Regions from separate parts of the Kitasatospora sp. NBC_01560 genome, predicted to be linked through region 3. Evidence: riboswitches for the same ligand, from Rfam matches in the RefSeq annotation. Region 3 holds a riboswitch; each other region holds the start of a gene.
The links. A riboswitch is a leader RNA that binds a small molecule or an ion and turns the genes downstream of it on or off. The one in region 3 is predicted to bind magnesium.

Region 1 (2,252 bases), 8.7 Mb from region 3:
AGTACCGGGTGGTGGTGCTCGGCGGGGCCGTGGTCCGGGCGGTCGAGCACGTCCAGCCGGATCCGGACGCGCCCTGCAACGAATCCCGCGGAGCCGCCTCCACCGTCCTGGCGGAGACCGAACTACCGGCTGGTCTTGCGGAGTTGGCGGTGGCCGCCACCAAGTCGCTCGGCCTCCCGTTCGCCGGCGTCGACCTTGCCGCGGAGAGCGGCGGCGTCGTCTTCGAGGTGAACGTCCACCCGGCGTTCGGGAGCGTCGGCGGCCTGGAGACCGTCGCCGTCCCGTACGTGGCCGCCCACCTCGTACCGGCCCGCTGAGCCGGGCCCGCTGAGCCGAGGCGACCGGGACCGACCGGGGCCGCCCCGCCGGGCCGGACCGCTCCGAAGCGGCCCGTCCCGGCGGCCTCCGCACGAGCCCCGGGACCGCCCGCGCCCGGGGCTCCAGCCCGCCCGCGGAAAGCGGCGGCCCCGCCCGTGGTCGGAAGAAGGGCCGGGAGGGTACTAGACTCGGTGAGGTTGTGAAGGCACCTCGTTCGGTGAGGCGTCGCCATGGACACAGGCCACTGACCCCACGACGTCGAGAGACGCCCAGGTTCAGGACAGGTCTCCCCGGCCTAAGGGGTGACCCCAAGTGGCTGCACCCTCGGGTGCTACGCCGTGGCGTGCCAAAGCTCTGACGAGATCAGGGGTGCCCACCTGTTCCTGCGGCTGCTTTCCGTGTGCGGCCGTGCCGGGTGGATCCTCCTGATGGCTTGGTTACGGCGGCCCGGTGTGCGGGCCGTCCGGCGGCGAGGAGGTGAGAGCTGTGGAGTGCAGTAGTCCGGGTCGAAGTCGGCCCCGCCCCCAGGAAGTCCCGCTCTTCTCCTGGCCCCCGGCACCCCTCCTCCCGTACCGCTCCCGCACCTGCCGCCGTAGCGCGCGCCGCTGACCCGGCCGGCGCCGCCGGGCGCCGTGCGCGGTGGAGGACGGCCGGGAGCCTCCCCGCCCGCCCCGCCCCGGTCACCACGTGCCCGGGAGCGGCGGCCACCGAACCGTGGAGGTCCCCGCCATGTCCGACTGGCGTGTGCGCGCAGTGCGCGCGAGCAAGCGTCCGTTCTCCCGTCCCGCCACCCCCACCCGCACCGGGTGCGCCCAGCCCGCCCCCGAGCACTCGATGGACCCGCGGCACGAGCAGCCCGGCGAGCCGCCCACGCTGGAGCGCTCGCTGGTGGACGCGGCCGTCTACCACGACGGCCGCCGCATCGCCGAGCCCACCAGCCTCGCCGACATCTACCGGCAACTGCCCGGTAAGCCGGGCACGATGGCCTGGATCGGGCTGTTCCGGCCGGCCGAGGCACAGCTGCTGGAGGCGGCCGAGCGGTTCAACCTGCACGAACTGTCCGTCGAGGACGCCATCGTGGCCCACCAGCGGCCCAAGCTGGAGCGCTACGGCGACACCCTCTTCGTGGTGCTGCGCGCCGCCCGGTACCTGGACGACGTCGAGGAGGTCGACTTCGGCGAGATCCACCTCTTCGTCGGCCCCGACTTCGTCCTCACCGTCCGGCACTCGCAGGCCCCCGACCTCTCCGCCGTCCGCCGCCGGCTGGAGGCCGACCCGGAACTGCTCGCGCTCGGTCCGGAGGCGGTGCTGTACGCGGTGCTGGACGCCGTGGTCGACGGCTACGCGCCGGTGATCGCCGGCCTCCAGCACGACATCGACGAGATCGAGACCGAGGTGTTCGGCGGCGACCCGCAGGTCTCCCGCCGCATCTACGAACTCTCCCGCGAGGTCATCGAGTTCCAGCGGGCCACCCGGCCGCTGCTGGAGATCATGAAGAGCCTGGAGGCGGGTTTCGGCAAGTACGGCACCGACGACGAGCTCCAGCGCTACCTGCGCGACGTCGCCGACCACGCCACCTACGCCGCCGAACGCGTCGACGGCTTCCGGCAGATGCTGCAGAACATCCTCGCCGTCAACGCGACCCTGGTCTCGCAGCGCCAGAACGAGGAGATGAAGCAGCTCGCCGAGGCCGGGCACGCGCAGAACGACGAGATCAAGAAGATCTCCTCCTGGGCGGCCATCCTGTTCGCGCCGACGCTGATCGGCACCGTCTACGGCATGAACTTCACCACCATGCCCGAGCTGAAGTGGGCCTTCGGCTACCCGTTCGCGATCGGCCTGATGGCGCTCGTCTGCACCGGGCTGTACCTGGTGTTCAAACGCCGCGACTGGCTCTGACCGTCCGCCCGGCCGACCTCGGCTGCGGGACGTCC
Region 2 (2,252 bases), 8.0 Mb from region 3:
GGGGCCGAAAAGGTGCACCCGGTGCCGGTGGCACGCGGCACCGGGTGGGTCTACGGGGTCACTGTCCGGGCTTGCGGCCGTGGTTCGCCTTCTTCTTGCGACGGGCCTTCTTCTTGCGGGCGCGCTTGGGTCGGCCGGAGGCGCACAGGAACACCAGCAACGGGCCGAGGCCCATGCTGAGAGTGGTGAGGGCGGGCAGGCTGACGTGGCGAGCGGCTTGGGCCGCGAACGCCACGCCCGGTGTGAGGGCTTACAGCAGCCAGGTGACGAGGTTCGGCCGTAACGATCCGCGCAGCGTTCGCAGCGCGTAGACGCCGCTGCCGCAGAGGTTGAGCACCGCCCCGGCCGGCTCCACGAACCGGCCGAGCGTCACCGACTCAGTCCTCGGCGGCGCAGGCGGGCCAAGGCGCGGGATGGGGCGAGAAGTTGGGCAGCATCCTGGTCGGCTCGTAGCGGCGCTGCCAGACGGGGGAGTCGAGCCGCTGGTCGCGGGCACGATGGCGGACCAGTCGGCCGGGCAGCCGCGGCCGCTCTTGTGCTCGCGTTCCTCGTGCCGCACGAACTGCTTGGTGGCGAAGTGGTGGTCGATGATGGACACTCCGGCCTGGTCGGCGCGGTCGGCTCCCGGGTTCACCTCGTAGCCGGCGGGATGTGGGCGGCGGGGTGATCCTCCGGTGGGCCGTGGGGCGGGCGACAGCCCTCAGCTCTGCGGCGGCGGCAGCCTGGACACGTCGGCCACGGAGCCGCTCTTCCGTCTGTCCGTGGTTGGGACTCCGGCCGTCGGTGGGTGCCGGTGGTCGCACACCCGTGTCCCTGGTCGGTGGCGGCCGTGTCGAGCAGGTCACCCAAGAGGGCAACCGAAGGGCGGCCGAGTCGTCGGCCCGGCCGAGGGACGCTGTCCGTCACGGGGCGTGACCGAGGCGTTAAGATTCAGCAAATGTGGCAGCCGCATGGCCGGGCAGGGTCTACGCTTGTCGAGGTTTTGAAAGGCACCTCGTTCGGTGAGGCGTCTTCACGGACACAGGCCACTGACCCGACGACGTCGAGAGACGCCCAGGTTCAGGACAGATCTTCCCGACCTAAGGGTTGATCCCAAGTGGCTTCCCCCTCACAGGGGATCACGCCGTGGAGTGCCAAAGCTCTGACGAGTTGGGGTGTACCGGCTCATGCCGCGCCGGTGTACTCCTTGCCGCGTCGGTGCGGCGCACACGATGTGCGCCGCCGGCCGGAGGGAGGCGAGAGACATGGATTCGAGCAGTAGTAGTCCGGGCCACGAACGGCCCCCCACCAGCATGCCCTCGCACTCCACCGGCACGCGGTAACCCCTTTCGCTCTTCGCCTTCGCCCCCGCACGGCCCGATGCCGCTCGCGGGGTCGCTGTGGCGCGCGTTCGCAGGGGATTCGTTGCTGCGCGCCCCGACCGCCCCCGCTGCCGAGGGGGTAGGGAGCCACGTCATGACTGCCTCACCGGTCCGCCACTCCGCCGCTCGGAACCTGACCCGCGCCCTGCCCCGTGGAAGGACGGGCACAGCCGTGCACGACGCATCACGGTCCTTCGCGCCGCCGCATGTCTGTCCGCGCGTCTCCCTGGCCCTGGACGACGGAATCGAACGCTCCTACCGCCTCGACGACCCCGGGACCTGCCCGTACTCCGGCACGCCCAACACCGTCGCCTCGGCGTACGAACCGCGCGTCCACCTCGCCTACCTGCTGGCCAGCCAGGGCCACCGCCCGGACTGGCTCGCCCGATTCGCGAACCTGCCGCCCGCCGCCGCACACCGCCTCACCCGCGCCGCCGCACGCACGTCCGACTGCTGACGAACCGCCAGACACGCCCCGCTTCACCAGCCACTCGGCCGCGCCATGCCCTCGCATGCCCATCGCCCCCTCACGAAGGTGAGTTACCCATGGCCACCCTCGCCGCCTTCCACGCCCCGGCCGCTCCCGGACGCCTGCGCACCACCGTCAGCGGGATCCTCCGCCGGCTCGCCGCCAGTCCGCTCGACAGCCCGGTGCTGGACGCGATTGCCGCCCAGGCGCCCGCCGGCCCTCCGGTCCGGATGAGGGCCCACTGGAAGGCCGTCACCACCACCGACGGCACGACCCGCCTCGAAGCCACCTGGCACCCCGACCACTGACCGCAGAAGGAGCCTGACATGGTCGTGCGCTACCCACGCCTGAACGTGATCTTCTCCGACCGCACCATCGTGACCTCGGCCATCCGTACCAGGAGTGCGGCGCCGCAGGCCGGG
Region 3 (2,252 bases):
AGGACGGCGGCGGGCGGGATGACCGCCCACTTGGGGACGCCGAGGAGCTCGAACGCGGCGCCGATGCCGGCGAACTCGCTGACGACCAGTCCGGTGTTGGCCAGCCCCAGGCAGAACACGGCGAGCGCGGTGAGGCGGAGGCTGAACTGTTCGCGGATCAGCGCACCGAGGCCCTTGCCGGTGTGCGCCCCGAGCCGCACGGCCATCTCCTGCACCATGACCAGGGCGATGGTGACCAGCACCATGAAGAACAGCGTGCCGTAGGCGTACTGGGAGCCGGCGCTGGCGTAGGTGGCGATGCCTGCGGCGTCATTTCCGGCGTTGGCGGCGACCAGGCCGGGGCCGGCGATCATCGTGACGGCCGCGATGCGGCGCCAGCCCTTGCGGCGGGTGGGCGAGGCCGCGGCGACGGTCGGCGCCGCGGTGACGGTCGGCGCCGCGGTGACGGTCGGCGCCGCGGTGACGGTCGGCGCGGCGGTGACGGGGGCGGTGTCGAGGTCGCGGGTCACTTGAGGAGCCTCCGGAAGTGCAGGCGCCCGCGCTCGGGCAGCAGGGAGTCGAGAATGTCGTCGGCGAGGATCCGGCCGATCGGGCGCCCGGTGCCGTCGACGACGAGCAGGGAGGTGGCGCGGGCGGCGACCAGCCGGTCGGCGGCCTCCGCCAGGCGGGTGTCGGGGCGGACCGTGACCGGTGGACCGAACTGGGCCAGCCACTCCACCAGATCTCCGACCACGGCCGTGTCCTCGGCGACCGCCAGTTCGAACAGCGGGACATCGCCCACCAGTCGGCCGTCGTCGTCCAGCACCACCACGGAGTCGATCTCGGTCCGGTGCTCCGCCTGCGCGGCCAGCTCCGCCCGCACCTCGGCGATCGTCTGCGCGGGCCGGGCGGTGACCAGCACCGTGGTCATCGCGCCGCCCGCGGTGCCCTCGCGGTGCGTGAGCAGTGACCGCAGCTGGGATGCCTCGCCGGCCGGCATCCGGGCGAGCAGGTTCTCGCGCTCGCCCGGCTGGAGGTCGCGCAGTGCGTCGGCGGCCTCGTCCGGCGGCTGGGGCGAGGCATCAGGCGGCACCGGGGCAGCCACCTCCGCGCCCCTGGCTCGCGCGGCGGTCCGTACCCGGGGTGACACCGGCGCACGGCAACAGCTCCCGCCGGGCGGGCCCGGTCGGGAAGAGTCGCTGCGAGTCGAGCGGTTCAGGGGAGAAGAGGCTGCCCCGGGCCGATGAAGGACGGCGAGGACAACACGAGGAAGGGCCGACTGTGGCCCGGACTACTGTCCATCCCGCCTCCTCCCGATCCGGCCACGATCCGACGTCGCAGCGGCACGGCAAGGGGAAACCGGGCGACAACCCGGTGCACCCCAACTCGTCAGAGCTTTGGCACTCCACGGCGTGTCCCGCAGCACGCGGGAAGCCACTTGGGGTCACCCCTTAGGTCGGGGAGACCTGTCCTGATCCGGAGCGTCTCTCGACGGGTGGGATCAGTGGCCTGTGTCCGTGAAGACGCCTCACCGAACGAGGTGTCTGTTCAAACCCGCACAAGGATAGGCCCACCCGGCGCGCGAAACCCAGTCCTTGACCGGACCTTGACTCGCTCGGACAGCGGGATTCCGATCACCACGGTCCGCCCCGCCACGTCACGCCCTCGCCTCGGACGTCGGGGCGGACGTCCCGGTCGAGGCGGATGACGCCGCGCCGCCACCAGGGCCCCGGAAGCCAACCCGAGGCGCCGGCACAGCACGGTGGCGCAGATGTGCCGGGCGGGGTGCCGGGCGGGCCGGATACCGGGGAAGAGCCGGTCGGAACTGGCCGCCCACCCGGAGGGCGGTGGCCGCTCGGCGAGACCGGTGAGGAGGCGGCACGCAGGCGAGCACAGCCTCGGTCACGCTCGCCGCATACCGTGGACGCCTTCTTCCGAGCAGGTCCCGCCCTGCTCGGGGGGTCAGTGCCTTGGAGTACTGCCGTCGAGTCAGTGCCGTGGTTCTGCGACGCGCCCTGCCACCGCCTTGACGAAACGCCCCGGTCCTTCCGGATCGCTCTGAAGGAACAGGTTCGGCTCGATGAGCTCCAGCTCCAGGACCACCGGTTCCCCGGCGTTGTCCAGCACCAGATCCACCCGGGCGAACAGCGGGACGTGCGGCGACGGAATCGCTGCCAGCGCCGCCAGCGCGGTGCGGACCTCCGTTTCGGTCGGCTGATACGGTGCGACGCCGAGATGTGGCACCCGGTCGTTGTCGATCACCCCCGGCTCGG

Region 1: linked by a shared signal. The riboswitch ahead of OH807_RS03960 (magnesium and cobalt transport protein CorA) and the one ahead of OH807_RS40870 (CBS domain-containing protein) in region 3 are both predicted to bind magnesium.
Region 2: linked by a shared signal. The riboswitch ahead of OH807_RS06250 (hypothetical protein) and the one ahead of OH807_RS40870 (CBS domain-containing protein) in region 3 are both predicted to bind magnesium.

What each region holds. Positions count from the first base shown of each region.
Region 1 covers NZ_CP109364.1:905,818-908,069, reverse strand. Annotated here, with positions in the region: gene OH807_RS03965 (RimK family alpha-L-glutamate ligase) at 1-317, shown strand, start outside; M-box (ykoK) riboswitch at 521-694, shown strand; gene OH807_RS03960 (magnesium and cobalt transport protein CorA) at 1,048-2,217, shown strand; gene OH807_RS03955 (erythromycin esterase family protein) at 2,195-2,252, opposite strand, start outside.
Region 2 covers NZ_CP109364.1:1,542,968-1,545,219, forward strand. Annotated here, with positions in the region: gene OH807_RS06235 (hypothetical protein) at 59-235, opposite strand; gene OH807_RS06240 (hypothetical protein) at 251-373, opposite strand; partial or broken gene OH807_RS06245 (nitric oxide synthase oxygenase) at 482-634, opposite strand; M-box (ykoK) riboswitch at 987-1,161, shown strand; gene OH807_RS06250 (hypothetical protein) at 1,534-1,818, shown strand; gene OH807_RS06255 (hypothetical protein) at 1,908-2,138, shown strand; gene OH807_RS06260 (hypothetical protein) at 2,157-2,252, shown strand, end outside.
Region 3 covers NZ_CP109364.1:9,571,656-9,573,907, reverse strand. Annotated here, with positions in the region: gene OH807_RS40875 (NRAMP family divalent metal transporter) at 1-509, opposite strand, end outside; gene OH807_RS40870 (CBS domain-containing protein) at 506-1,072, opposite strand; M-box (ykoK) riboswitch at 1,353-1,526, opposite strand; gene OH807_RS40865 (RimK family alpha-L-glutamate ligase) at 1,969-2,252, opposite strand, start outside.